Regions from separate parts of the Citricoccus muralis genome, predicted to be linked through region 2. Evidence: predicted binding sites of a transcription regulator. Region 2 holds the regulator's gene; the other holds the start of a gene.
The links. Region 2 encodes Rex, which represses fermentation and respiration genes when NADH is low (regulators of the CRP and FNR family bind a similar motif). Its sites were predicted from a motif close to CTTGTGAANNNNTTCACAAG; they were not measured.

Region 1 (7,147 bases), 1.3 Mb from region 2:
GAGAGGGCGGCGACGACCCTGCCGTCGGCACTCTTGATCGGAGCGGCCGCCGAGATGGACGTCTCATTGACCTGCCGGTCGCTGATGGCGAACCCCTGGGCGCGGATATCGGCCAGGGTCCGCCTGATCTGATGTGGATCGGTCACGGTGAGATTCGTCCGGCGCTCCAGCGTTGAACTGAGATATTGCTCCTGGACCGACGACGGCGCGTGAGCCAGCAGTGCCAGCCCCACGGAGGTCAGATGCAGCGGATAGTGGCTGCCGACGTGGGGCCTCTCCGGAACCTTGCCGGAGGGATACATCTTCTCCACGAAGACCGCCTGGAGGCCATCGCGGACAGCGAGGTGCACGGGGAAGCCGGAGACGTGCATCAGATCCCGCATAAAAGGCAGTGCTGCCTGTTGGATCTGTCCCGACCTGGGGGAGGTGGTGCCCAGTTCCCAGAGGGAGAGTCCCGGGTGGTAGCGGTAGGCGGTGTCGATCTCCAGGAGATCTTCCTCGGCCAGGGCGCGCAGAATCCGATGGCAGGTCGACACCGGGATCGTCGTGGCTCGAGACATCTCAGTAGCGGTGAGCCCGGCGCCGCTGTGGGCCAGGGTCTTCAGAATGCGCGCCACCCGGGCAAGAATGCCTCCGTTTGAATCCACTGCGCGCCCCTCAGCCGGTGATGTGTGCTGACTCACACTCTATCGGTTGAGTTATTGCTGTCATGGACCGCGACTTCGCGGCACCAGCGGCGCTGCGTTCATCTACGGCAACTTCACATATTCCTCTAGGTTTACGTCCAGGTTCGACCTAGCATGGAGATGAACGTCACTCGCAAAGGAGCATTGTGAATTTTTCGGAACGTTTGTACTCGCTAGCGGCCAAAATGCACCAGCAGAAAGACCTTATCGCTACAGAAGAGGCGACGAAGAATGCTTTGGTGATGCCATTCATCTCGTCGATCCTTGGATATGACGTCTTCAACCCACTGGAGGTTGTGCCGGAATTCACGGCAGATCTCGGCATCAAGAAGGGCGAGAAGATCGACTATGCCATCGTCCGGGATGGCGAAATCCAGATGTTGGTCGAGTGCAAGAGTCTGACGAGCAATTTGAAGCTAGAACATGCATCGCAGCTCTTCCGATACTTCGCAGTGACGAAAGCGCGGATCGCCATTTTGACGAACGGTGAGCAGTACCAGTTCTATACAGATCTGGACGCCCCGAACAAAATGGACTCGAAGCCATTCCTGGTTTTGGACCTCAACGACATTGACGATGCGTTGTTGCCTGAACTCAAGAAGCTGTCCAAAGAAGACTTCGACCTTGAATCGGTGGTGAACGCAGCCGAAGAGCTCAAATACATCAGCGCGATCAAGAGGCGCATCGGTGACTTCTTCCATGAAGCGGATGATGATTGGGTCAAATTCATTGCCTCGAAGGTTTACGAAGGTCCCGTCACACAACGGGTTCGAGAGCAGTTCGCCAGCCTCATCGCCAAAGCGACGCGTCAGTTCCTTCGGGACCAGGTCAACGATCGTCTGAAGACGGCGCTCGGGGACACTGCCGTGTCCGTAGAAAGCGGAGCCTCACTCGCTGAGAATCTTTCCAGCGAAGAAGTCGTTGATCAGGATCTGCAAGAAGCAGTCGTTGAGGATGACGGCATCGAAACCACGATTGAAGAGCTGGAAGGGTTCCACATCATCAGGGCGATCGTGTGTAGCGAGGTTGCACCGGAGCGCATCTACTACCGGGACTCCAAGTCCTATTTCGCCATCATGCTCGATGACAATAACCGTCGATCGATAGCGCGGCTCCACTTCAATCGTTCCCAAAAGTACATCGGCACTTTTGACGAGGAACGCCGCGAAACCAGGCACCCCATCAACGGTTTGGTCGATATCTATCAGTTTGCTGATTCACTGAGGACCACAACCAAACAAATTCTCGAGAGTCTGTAACAGCTCCGCCGGGTGTACTTTCTTCTCTAAATTAGGTCATGGCTGCGAACACCATCGAGTGTCCGCAGCCATGATCGTCTATGGAAAATGAGTCAGGACACCGGGGTGGGGGACTCGATCATCAGGGTGATCTCGCTCGGCGCGGGCCACTCGTTCAGGCTGGAGAACGCGACCTCGGCGTCGTCGTCGGCGTAAATGACGAGTTCGCCCAGCAGTCCGTCGTTGATCATCAACCGGATCTCATGCTCCACCCCATTGCGCTGGAACACCCCGGCCACGCACCAAGTCTGCTGGAACGGGACGAGCCGGGTCGATTCCTCCGGCACGTGGAACACCACGCTGTCATAGGTGGGCTCGAACGCGAGCTGCGTGGCTGAATTGATTTGTTCCTGGACGTCTTCGGACTGGATCAGCTCCTCGGGGGCCAGTAACTCCAGCACCTCGCGGACGCGCGGATGCAGCGGTTCGAAAAGGTCTTCTTCCTCGGTCTCCTCGAGCTCGCGTTCCCAAGCCGCGCGGGATTCCCAGCGGCTGAGCGCGCGGTCCAGGGCGAAGGTGCCGACCATGGTGGCGGCGGCCCCGGCGGCGATCCACCAACGTGGGTGCTCCGAGCCCTTGGACTCGATCCATTCGTGCACGGCGGTGTCCCAGTGATCGAAGCGGCCATCGGCGGCCCACCAGCCGACGGCGTCGGCTCCGGCCTTGATGCCCCAACGTAGCAGGGCCGGCGTGGAGCGCAGGGTGGGGTTGCTGGTGCTGAGTGCGAGCACCGAGGTGAGGGCCGATCCGGCCTGGTAGTAGCGGCGGGTTTCGTCGTCGAGATCTCGAGGGTCAACGAGGCTGAAAGCGGACACGGCGGCGGTGGTGGCGATCTCCGAGAAAGTCATGGTCTCAGCTTAGGGTGTGTGCCGCGACGCCGGGAACAGCTGAAGCCGCGAGGGTGACGGAATGTGTCCCAGCGTGCGCGATCTGGGCCGAAAAGGTTGTCGACGTCGCGCGGGCCCGGCTAGGTTCGGGACCAGAGAATCACGAGATCCGGTGCGAAGCCCTGGCTGACCGGACGGCAACCCTCTCGCCGTAGTGGGGTGCTCCAGGTGAGGATTCGGCCCGCGGTACGACCGTCCCGGGCAAGTACGTAGGAAAGGACCCTCCCCATGTCGACGTCGACGTTTGCCCAGTTGAAAGAAGCCACCGCCGAGCACGGGCCCACCAGCGAGCAGCTGGCCCAGCACTTCAATCCGGTATTCGCCCTGATCCGGGCCGGGGCGCAGCAACGGGAACTGGACCATGAGCTGGCTTTCGACGCGATCGAGTTATTGCGCGATTCCGGGTTCACCCGGGTGCGGCTGGGTCGGGAGTACGGCGGAATCGGGGCGAGCCTGCAGCAGCTGGCAGAGCTGCTGATCGAGCTTGCTGCGGCGGATTCCAACCTGCCGCAAGCCCTGCACGGGCACTTCATGTTCACCGAACAGCACGAGAACGAGTCCCAGGGCTCGGTGTCTCAATGGTGGCTGGCCGAGGTGGCCGCGGGCAAGATCTTCGGCAACGCGCTGGTGGAGTTGCCGCCGACGGCAGGCAAGGCGCCGGTGCTGTTTTCCGACGTCGACGCCGACACCTCGCAGTCAGCGGTGGCCACCGGCACGAGCCAGATCGGGGAGATCTCCGGGGACAAGTTCTACTCCACCGGCGCGCTGTTCGCCGACTACCTGCTGGTGTCGGCCACGCGTCCCGGGCGCGAGGACGAGGGCCCGCTGTTTGTCGTCGTGGATGCGCATGACCGCGGGGTACAACGGGTGGATGACTGGAACGGGTTCGGCCAGCGGCTCACCGCATCCGGCACCACCACGTTCCGCGGGGTTCCGGTGCAGGCCGACCGGTTGCAGGAGTTCAACGTGCCCACCGGGGTGCTGGCCTACACGGTGCTGTGGATCGTGCTGACCGCCACTCAAGCCGGGATTGGTGCGGCAGCACTGCGCGAGATCACCCGGTTCGTGCAGAAGCGGCGTCGGACCTACGATCACGCGACGGCGGAGACGCCCGCCCAGGATCCGCTGGTGCACCAGGTGATCGGGGCGGTGTCGGCGAAGGTGGCATCGGCGCGGCAGATCGTGCGCGGGGCGGCCGAGGTGGTTGAGGAGTCGTACCGGGCCACTCGCGGGCACACCGACCTGGAGGATCCGGTGTTCCTGGAGGCGCACGCCCGGGCGAACATTGCACTCTCGGAGGCGTCGCTGGTGGTGTCGGAGTTGATTCTGGATGCCACCGGGCAGATCTTTGAGGCCGGCGGCGCCTCCGCCACGGATGCGGCCAAGCAGTTGCACCTGCACTGGCTCAACGCGCGCGCCATCGCCAGCCACACCCCGCTGATCTACCGCACCCAGGCGGTGGGGAACTACCGGATCAACGGGGTGCTGCCGCCGCACCACTCGACAGCACGGAACTCCGATCCGGCTGCGGCGGGTGCCGGTGAAGCGGGTGAAGCGGGCGTTGAGGCTGGTGCTGTTGCGACGCCGGTACAGTTCGCAGAGGGCATCTGATGACAACGACGCGTGAGCTGGGAACACAGCCCGACCGAGTCCGGGCCGCGCATCAGAAGCTGGCCCCGGTGTTCGACCAGATCGCGGCCACCGCCGTGAGCCGGGAAGCCGCCGGGGAGCTGGACCGCGACGCGGTGCACGCCCTGCGCGACGCCGGCTACACCCGACTGCGCGTGCCGGAAGAGTACGGCGGGGCTGGGCTGAGCTTCGAGGAGGCCTCCTGGTTTCTGGTGGCCCTAGGCCGGGCCGATTCTAACCTGGCACAGGCACTGCGGGCGCACTGGCTGCACGTGGAGGATGTGCTGTCCCGTCCTGCAGATGACCCGGCCACGCCGGAATTTCGGGACCGGTGGCTGCGCCGGATCGGCGAGGGCGCCATCGTGGGCAACGCCCTCACGGAGCGCGGCAACGTGCGCGGGCAGACCGTCACGCGGCTGCACACCACCGAACGGCGCGACGCCGAGGGCTACCCCGTGCGAGTGCTCACCGGAGAGAAGTTCTACTCCACCGGGGCTGCGTATGCTGACTGGATCCTCGTCTCTGCCACCGACGACGACGGACAGCCCGTGAGCGCGGCCGTGCCGAGTACCGCGCCGGGCATCACGATCGTCGACGACTGGGACGGCTTCGGCCAGCAGCTCACCGCCTCCGGGACCACCCGTTTCGCCTCGACCCCGGTGCCGCACGCCGATATCGCCCCGCCCGGGGACGGCCCCGATTCCGGCGGCCGCGTCGCGTTCGGACAGGCGCTCGCCCAGTACGTGCACCTGGCTGTGCTGACCGGCATCGGCCAGGCGGTGGTGGAGGAGGGCGCCGGCTACGTGCGCTCGCGGACCCGAGGGTTCTCCCATGGTGCCGCCGAGCTGCCGGGGCAGGACCCGCAGGTGCTGCACGTGGTGGGTCACGCGTCGTCGCAGATCTTCGGCGCCCGCGCTGCGTTTGCGGCGATTCTGCCGGAGCTGGCCCGCCAGCTGCAGGCCGAGTCGGACGGGCGGATCCTCCCGGAAATCGACGTCGACCGGCTCTACCTCTCCGTCTACCAAGCGCAGCAGGTGATCGCCCCGGCGGTACTTGCCACGGCGACCGCGATCTTCGAGGTGGGCGGGGCTTCGGCAGCGTCGGCCTCGCGCGGGCTGGACCGGCACTGGCGCAACGCCCGGGTGCTGGCCAGCCACAACCCGCTGATCTACCGGGCCCGGATCATCGGTGACTGGGAGGTTAACGCCACCCCGGTCGAGCGCAGCTACACGGTGGGGACGCCCGGCCAGCAGCAGTGACGGCAGGTGTGACCACGGGGTGACGGCAGGTGTGACACAATATCGGTGATTCGACGCCGCCTGGGGCAGCAGGCGCGCACGGGCCGGAGAGGCAGTGACACCGTCGTCGTCGAGACCCATCACGTTGCTCATCATCGATTTTCGTCGCGTTCACAAGGAATGACTGTGCCCGAAACTGCCGCACCCGCACATTACGCACCCACCGGACGAGGCCTCTACGCCATCTTCATGTCACTGATGGCCGTGGTGCTCATCCTCTCCAACATCGGAGCGGCCAAGGGGGTGGAGTTCGGGCCCATCATCACCGACGGCGGCTTCTTCCTCTTCCCGCTGGCCTACATCATCGGCGACGTCGTCTCCGAAGTCTACGGTTTCCGCGCCTCGCGCCGGGCCATTATCACCACCTTCGCCCTCTCCGCGTTCGCGGCCCTGTGCTACTGGATCATCATCGTGCTCCCCGGCGCCTCCTGGTATGACGGACAGGAAGCACTCGAGCGCACCCTGGGTCCAGTGTGGATGATTGTGGGCGCCTCGCTGCTCGGGTTCCTCGTGGGCCAGCTTTCGAATGCCTGGGTGATGACCCGGATGAAGCGCCGCAACGGCGAGCGACTGTTGTTCGGGCGCATCGCTGCGTCCACGCTGGTGGGTGAATTCCTGGACACCCTGGTGTTCTGCGCGATCGCCGCCCAGGTGATCGGCATCGAAACCATGGGCCAGTTCGTGAACTACGTGGTGGTCGGGTTCGTCTTCAAATCTGTGGTGGAGATCGTGTTCTCCCCGGTCACCATGTGGGTGATGGCCCTGGTCAAGCGCCACGAACCGGCCTACGGAGCGCGCTAACCCTCCCGACTTGCAAAACTTTGCACCAGTGCATAAACTGCACTGGTGCAAAAAAGTGACGTCTCTATTCCTGACACCGGCCTTGAGTTCGCTGCCGAATCCACTGTGGGTCGGCGCGAACAACAGCGCCAGGCGACCCTGCTGGCCCTCCATGAGGCCGCCGTCGCCCAGGTGACGGAGCAGGGCTACGAAGCTGCCACGATTACCTCCATTTCGGACGCGGCCGGGGTGTCGCGCCGGACCTTCTTCAACTACTACGCCACCAAGGACGAGGCGATCCTCGGCGTGCTCGAGCCCTCGGTGCCGCCGCAGGTACTGGAGAAGTTCCTGGAAGAAATCGCCGTTGAGCGCGCCCTCGGGCCGGTGGTGCGGCTGCTGATGTCGGTGATGTCGTCGTCCCGGGTGGGCGGTGAGACCCGCCAGGACCTGATGAGCCTCGCCGGGCTGGCGCCGTCGCTCTCGCACACCCTGAAGCGTTACGCGGTGCGCGCCGAAGACGTCATCTCCGAGGTGCTCGTAGAACATCTAGCCCACCAGGACGGCGAACC
Region 2 (7,147 bases):
CCGCACGGGCCGCCGGGCCGTCCTCGAGTCTATCGCCGCCCCCCTCACCTGACTGAATCCTGTGAACTGACTCCACCGCGGCTGAGTGCAATATGACGTGGCTGATCTCTGCTAACCGAGGCTCAGGCGCCGGGCAGGGCGATCGCGTCGGCGAGCAGGTGCCGGTTGGGTTCTTGATATTCCACGCGCGGGCGGGTGGCTCCGGCGTCACAGTGCAGGGACGTGACCGAAGTCAGGCTGCATTCGCGGTCGCGCGGGTCGTGCCAGAGCTTCTTGCCCTCCGCGGAGAGCCGGGTGACCCAGATCGGCAGCTGATGGGCCACGATGACGGCTTCCGCGCCGTCGCCGTGGTTGCGGATCAGCTCATCGCGCAGATCATGCACCGCAGCGGCCACACGTGCTGCTTGCTCTGCGTAGGGCTCGCCCCAGGAGGGGCGGAAGGGGTTGAGCAGCAGTCCCCAGTTCTGTGGGCGGCGCAGCTGGCGCTTGATGTTGGACATTCCTTCAAAACCATTGGCTGCTTCAATGACCCGATCGTCGGTCCGCACCGGCAGCTGGAGCCGCTGTGCCAGCGGGGCGATGGTCTCCTGGGCGCGCAGGAGCGGTGAGGCGACGAGGATGCTCGGGGCGGAGCCGGTCTGTTCGGCGCGCTGAACGAACCAGTCCGCGAGCTCTTCGGCCATCTGGTACCCCAGCTCCGAGAGGTGGAATCCGGACAGGCGCCCGTAGAGGACGCGGTCGGGATTGTGGGCTTCTCCGTGGCGAACAAGGTGAACGGTGGCAGTCGTCATACCTGCCAGTCTTCCAGAAGATGACGCGACGCGCGCGACGTCCAGGTTATGTCCGGTTCTACCGGGGACAATGGAAGCAACATCCCGGTCCGCCACAAGGCACAAGGAGTACAGCATCGTGTCTCAGCATTCCGATCGTCCCGACGACCACGACAGCGCCGAGGGCCCCGCAGATCCGCAACAGGGTCGTGCCGAGGGCGGTCGTTGGGAAGACGCCGAGGGTCAGCCGCGCTACGGGGTGCGCCTCCCGGAAGGCGAGCAGCCCCCCGAGCCTCCGACCACGCCGAACACCCTGCCGCGTCAATACGGCCGGTTCACCCCGCATGATCAGTCCGGCGCGCAGTCCGGTGCCGAATACGGGTCTGGCCACGGGTCCGAGTACAGTGCGCCGCCGCAGCCCCCGGGCCAGCAGTACCCCGGGTACCCGCAGCAGTACGCCCAGCAGCAGTACCCGTACCCGCAGCAGCCGCAGCACACCATGCCGCAGCCACCCCGGGTTCGGTTGGCGTCGCGGCTGATTCTGGTGGCCGGTGTGCTCTATGCGGTGGTCAATATCGTGACCGCCTTCCTCCCTCGGTTCGGCGTGCCCCAGGATCAGTGGGATCAGCTGCAGGAGATGTTCGCCGAGATCGACCCCACCGTGAGCCTCGATGCGATGCTCGCCCCCATGCGATTCGTGATGGTCATCATGGCCGTCATCTTGGGCTTGGTCTACTGGGTGATCGCCCGCGGTGTGGCCAACGGTTCCAACGCCGCCCGGATCATCGGCACTGTACTGGCAGTGCTGTCATTGCCGAGCCTGTTCAGCATCTCGGCGGTCTACGTTCTGCTGGGCGCCATCGGCATCGGCATGACCTTCACGGCCACCGCGAACGAATACTTCCGCTACAAGGCCTGGGAGAAGTTCAACGCGCGGAACCAGCCTCCCCGCTGATGTGGTGGAAAGCTAACAACTGCAGCTCAGCTGAGACGTCGACGACGCGAACGGAAACCTCCTCGGGAACTTCAAGCTCCACGGGGGCGAAATTGAGGATGCCGCGGATGCCGTGATGCACCAAGTCGTCTGCAGCCAGCTGAGCAGCTTCGCCGGGCACGGTGAGGATCGCCAGACGGGCGCCGGTGCGCTCGATGACCTCACCGGCGCGGGACGCATCCTCGATGGTCAGCTGCCCGCAGGGCTGTCCCACCCGTTGCGGGTCGGCGTCGAGCACGCTGACGACGTCGAGACCGCGGGCGGCGAAGCCACCGTATTGCACCAGGGCGGTGCCCAGGTGCCCGGCACCGACCAGGATAACCGGCTGGTGGGTGGAGATGCCCAGAATCTGCTCGATCGCCGCTTCCAGTACCCCCACCGGATACCCCTTGCCGGGTCGTCCCAGTTGACCGAGAGCGGAGAGGTCTTTGCGCACCAGGTCCCGGCTGGCACCGGCCGCTGCGGCCAGCTCGGTGGAAGAGACATACTCGGTTCCGGCCGCCGCCAGGGCGTTGAGTCTGCGTAGGTAGACGGGGAGCCGGTCCAGGGCGCGGCGCGAGAGCGGGCCGGCACTCGTCGCCCCGGGGACATCGCGCTGGCGGCTGATCACGGGGTGGGGTCCTGCCGCGCTGTGCGGGCGGCGGTGATGAGCCGGGCCAAGCGGTCGGCGTCGATTGACCAGAAATCGCGCTGAACGCCATCGATAAACAGCACCGGGATCTCCTCAGAGTGTCGCTCCCCCAGTGCTGGTTCCTCCGTGGTGCTGACCTCGCGCCAGGCCACCCCGTGCTCGGCACAGACCCGGGCCACGGTGGTTCGGGCGGCGGCGCACAAATGACACTCAGGCCGGGTGAGCAACATGATGTCGGGGCTGGAATCACTCAATGTAGGGTCCTTTGCCGTGCCTGAGGGTGGGGGTCAATGCGACGAGCCGCCCGATCTTTGACCGGGCGGCTCGAAGAGTCTGGAGCGTGAAGAAGAAGCTTACTTCTTGTTGCGGCGCTGGTGACGAGTCTTGCGCAGCTGCTTGCGGTGCTTCTTCTTGGACATGCGCTTGCGGCGCTTCTTGATGACTGAACCCATCGATAATCCTTCGGATTGTCGTCGTTGTGTGTGAACATCACGCGGATGCGAGCACAGCACAACCTGTCTAATGTCTGAACGTTCCGGTACATCCTACCGCTCCATGGCCGGAAGAGCGAACCGAGACGCGACTGGTACGGGGTCGAGCGACTTCAGGACTCACGCCTTTAGGCGCGGCCGTCGGTCCCGGTACCCTCGGTGTACCCGGCGGAGAGAATCTCCTGAACGGCATTCTCGGGGACACGGTAGGAACGACCGAAACGCACGGCGGGAAGCTCACCGGCATGGATCATCCGGTATACGGTCATGCGAGAAACGCGCATCATCTCCGCGACCTCGTTGACCGTCATGAATTTAGCTTCGGCGAAGTTGCCAGCAGGGGCCACGCTCGACTCCTTCTTGTGTCGTGTCGGATCAGCTGTTCCAGGTTTCCCTCAACGTATCGGTGGCGGCCTGACGAACCATCATCGCTCTTCTCGATGGTCCGAAGACCATTCCGGAGAGGGAATGGCGGGTCTGCCGTGCCGCCTGAGGGAAGTGGATCAGTGCTCCACCCGCACTTTCGTGCCAGTGGTGAACCGAACCAGGCGTGGCGCCTCCTGTGCGATTCTAACCAGAAAACAGCTGAGACCAAAGTGTTCGTCTGAAACTGATGTGAATATCGTCGCTTCAGTCGAACCAGGGGTCCAGGCCGTGCAAGGGAAACACAGCTTTTCGAGTGGCCATCACTGACTGGTCGGTGGGATCGGCCGGGTCAAAGCCGACTTCCCAGGAGCGCCACCACACGTCGACGGCGTCGTGCATGGTCTCCGGTAGTTCGTCGAGATCCATGCCGGACCGCTGCGAGGCCAGGGCTAGCCAGGCATCGGGCAGCGGCTCGGCGCGGGCCACCGGGTGGCCGGCGGCGATGGCGATCAGGTGGGTCCAGGCCCGAGGTACGACGTCGAAGGGGCTGTATCCACCGCCGCCCAGGGCCAGCCACCGGTCGCCGGCGTAATCGTAGGCCCAGTCGCGGGCGTCGAGCATCAGCTGACGCTGACCGTCCACGGAGAGCTGCAGGTCCGCCAGCGGGTCGCGACCGTGCCCATCACAACCGTGTTGGGTGACCAGGACGTCGGGGGAAAAAGCGCGCAGTAGCTGCGGCACCACCGCGTGTACGGCGCGCAGGTAGGCGGCGTCGTTGGATCCGGCGGGCAGCGCGACATTGACCGCAGAGCCTTCGGCCCCGGTGCCGCCGATGTCGTTGGCGAAGCCGGTGCCCGGGAAGAGAGCAACCCCGGTTTCGTGCAGTGACACGGTCAGCACGCGCGGGTCGTCCCAGAAGATGGATTCCACGCCGTCGCCGTGGTGAGCATCCAGGTCCACATAGGCCACGCGTTCGGCGCCCAGATCGAGCATCCGCTGAATAGCCAGGGCGGCGTCGTTATAGATACAGAACCCGCTGGCCTTCTCGCGGTGGGCGTGGTGCATGCCGCCGGCGAAATTCACCACATGCTGGTAATCCCCCGACCACAGTGCCTCGGCGGCCGCCAGGGAGCCCCCGGCAATGCGGGCGGAGGAGGAGTGCAGATCGGAGAACACAGGGCAGTCATCGGTACCGAGGCCGATTTCTTCGAGACGTTCGGCGCCCAACCCTTCCCCGTCAGCATCAAGCTGTGAGGCTTCGCGAACCCGTTGAATGTAGTCGGCGTCGTGCACAGCGCTGAGCTGCTCATCGGTGGCCATGGGCGGGGTCAGCACCGTAACCGTGGGGGCGTCGAGGACGCCCAGGTGGCCGGCCAGGGCGTGGGTGAGCTCCAGTCGCACCGGCGCCATCGGGTGGGTGTCGCTGAAACGGTAGCGCAGCAGCGACTCATCCCACATGACCGCGGTGGGCACCGGTTCCATGTTTGTGGGTTGCATCACTGCCCAGCCTAGATCCCCGCTGAGTATTCGGCGATTCCGCGTCGTTCTGAGACAACACCGTGACCGTGGTGTGCGGGCTGGCTGTGAAATCTCGGGATGAGAGGCATGGGACTGGTAAATTCGGGACAGAAGGAGGAAGATAGGTGCGTCATGCACGCTCGCACCTCCCGTCCGGCTCGTTCCAGCGCGCGTTCCGGTTCCCCGTCGAACGCCCAACTCGCCGCTTCCCTGCACCATCGCCCGGTGAGGGTGGCCCGTGCGCTCGCCCGCTCCCGCCACTCCGGCGTGCTGTTCGTCGCGGGCTCTCCGGCGCGTGCCGCGCTGATGGCGTTCATGGTGATCATGGGGTTCTTCACGGCACTGCTGAAGCTGCCGGTGGCAGCCGAGGAGGGGCAGTCGACGTCGTTCGTCGATGCGATGTTTACGGCAATTTCCGCGGTATCGGTCACCGGGCTCACCGTGGTTAACACGGCCGAGCATTGGTCGTTTGCGGGCCAGGCGATCATCCTCGTCGGCATACAGATCGGCGGGCTGGGTATCCTCTCCACGGGTGGACTCTTGGGCCTGGCTGTCTCGCGTCGGCTGGGACTGCGCTCCCGCCTGGTCACCCAGGAGGGCATGACCACCGGTCGGCTCGGCGAGGTCAAGCAGTTGTTGCTCACCGTGGTGATCACCTCGCTGACCTTCGAGGCCCTGCTGGCGCTGGTGTTGGTGCCACGCTTCATTGCCGCCACCGGGTCGTTTGCCGAAGGGCTCTGGCAGGGCACTTTCTACTCGGTGTCTGCTTTCAATAACGCTGGTTTTACTCTGCACCCGGAGGGTTTCGGTGCTTATGTGGATGACCCATGGATCATCTGGGCGGTGATGATCGGGGTGATGCTGGGCTCGTTGGGTTTCCCCGTGGTGTTGGTGTTGCACCGGTGTCTGTGGCACCGCGGCAAGCTGAATCTGCACACCAAGATCACCCTGGAGATGACGGCGGCACTGCTGCTGTTGGGCGCGGTGCTGCTGGGCTGGTTCGAGTGGGATAACCGAGACACCCTGGGTGAGATGAGCATCGGTGAACGGCTGCAATTCGCGCTCTTCGCCTCCACGATGACGCGTTCGGGCGGATTCTCTGTCTACGATATGAACGACCAAAACCCCGAGTCGTTGCTGCTGATGGACGCCCTGATGTTTGTGGGTGGCGGCTCCGGGTCCACCGCCGGTGGGATCAAGGTCACCACCCTGGCGGTGCTGCTGCTGGCGATTATTGCCGAGGCGCGCGGCGCCGAGGAGGTCACCTCCCACCACCGCACTATTAACGCCGCGACCATCCGGGTGGCGATCGCCGTCGTGATGGCCGCCGCCACGCTGATTCTCGTGGCCACCATGGTGCTGCTGGCGATGACGCATGAGCCCCTGCATCGGGTGATGTTCGAGACGCTGAGCGCCTTCGGCACCGTCGGGCTGACGACGGGGCTCTCCGAGGATCTGCCACCGGCCGGGCGTATTGTGTTGAGCCTGCTAATGTTCGCCGGCCGGGTGGGCACCATTACCTTCGCGGCGGGGCTGGCCCTGCGTCAGCGCCGTACCCTGTACCGACACCCCGAGGAAAGGCCGATCATTGGCTGAGCACAAACGTATTGACCCCCACTCCCCCGTGTTGCTGATCGGGTTGGGCCGGTTCGGTTCCGCCGTCGCCGAGCAACTCATCCATCAGGGCCGGGAGGTGATGGCCATCGAGAAAGACCGCACTCTGGTGCAACGATACTCCGGGATGCTCACCCACGTGGTGGAGGCCGACGCCGCAGATATCGAAGCCTTGAAGCAGCTGGGGGCGGAGGATTTTTCGGTGGCGGTGGTCGGGGTGGGCACCTCCATCGAGTCCTCGGTGTTGATCACGGTGAACCTGGTGGATCTGGGCCTCGAGCATGTGTGGGCGAAAGCCATTACCCCGTCCCACGGCACCATTCTGCGGCGCATCGGCGCCCACCATGTGACCTACCCCGAGCACGACGCCGGGGTGCGCACCGCCCATCTGGTCTCGGGGCGGATGTTGGACTTCATCGACTTCAACGACGGCTATGCGATCGTGAAAATGTTCCCGCCGGCCGATGTGGTGGGCAAGCCGCTGGAGGACGCCCGTATCCGCACCAAATTCGGGGTGACCGTGGTGGGTGTGAAGTCGCCGGGCGAAGCGTTCGTTAATGCGCAACCGGACACGATCATCGGTCCAAAGGACGTGATCATCGTGTCCGGTCGCGCGGAGAAGATCGAGAAGCTCGCCGAGCGGCTCTAGTCCGTTAGCTCTCCTCGGTCTGTTGCGTGGTCTGGTGGACGTCGCGGGCATTCACATAGGTTTTGCGCGCGGTGTCGGTGCGGGCTGGCAGGGTACCGCCGCGACCCACCCGTC

Region 1: the regulator Rex is predicted to act here: its motif matches at 5,897-5,916, upstream of P8192_RS03130 (queuosine precursor transporter).

Annotation. Positions count from the first base shown of each region.
Region 1 is NZ_CP121252.1:674,319-681,465, forward strand. It holds gene P8192_RS03105 (IclR family transcriptional regulator) at 1-647, opposite strand, end outside; gene P8192_RS03110 (type I restriction endonuclease) at 833-1,945, shown strand; gene P8192_RS03115 (hypothetical protein) at 2,038-2,832, opposite strand; SAM riboswitch class IV at 2,970-3,085, shown strand; gene P8192_RS03120 (monooxygenase) at 3,100-4,482, shown strand; gene P8192_RS03125 (acyl-CoA dehydrogenase family protein) at 4,482-5,759, shown strand; gene P8192_RS03130 (queuosine precursor transporter) at 5,919-6,599, shown strand; gene P8192_RS03135 (TetR/AcrR family transcriptional regulator) at 6,645-7,147, shown strand, end outside.
Region 2 is NZ_CP121252.1:2,467,318-2,474,464, forward strand. It holds gene P8192_RS11300 (histidine phosphatase family protein) at 123-791, opposite strand; gene P8192_RS11305 (hypothetical protein) at 910-1,725, shown strand; gene P8192_RS11310 (redox-sensing transcriptional repressor Rex) at 1,697-2,374, opposite strand; gene P8192_RS11315 (glutaredoxin family protein) at 2,371-2,649, opposite strand; gene P8192_RS11320 (30S ribosomal protein bS22) at 2,749-2,847, opposite strand; gene P8192_RS11325 (helix-turn-helix domain-containing protein) at 3,015-3,233, opposite strand; gene P8192_RS11330 (acetoin utilization protein AcuC) at 3,517-4,749, opposite strand; gene P8192_RS11335 (TrkH family potassium uptake protein) at 4,903-6,366, shown strand; gene P8192_RS11340 (potassium channel family protein) at 6,395-7,033, shown strand; gene P8192_RS11345 (BCCT family transporter) at 7,038-7,147, opposite strand, start outside.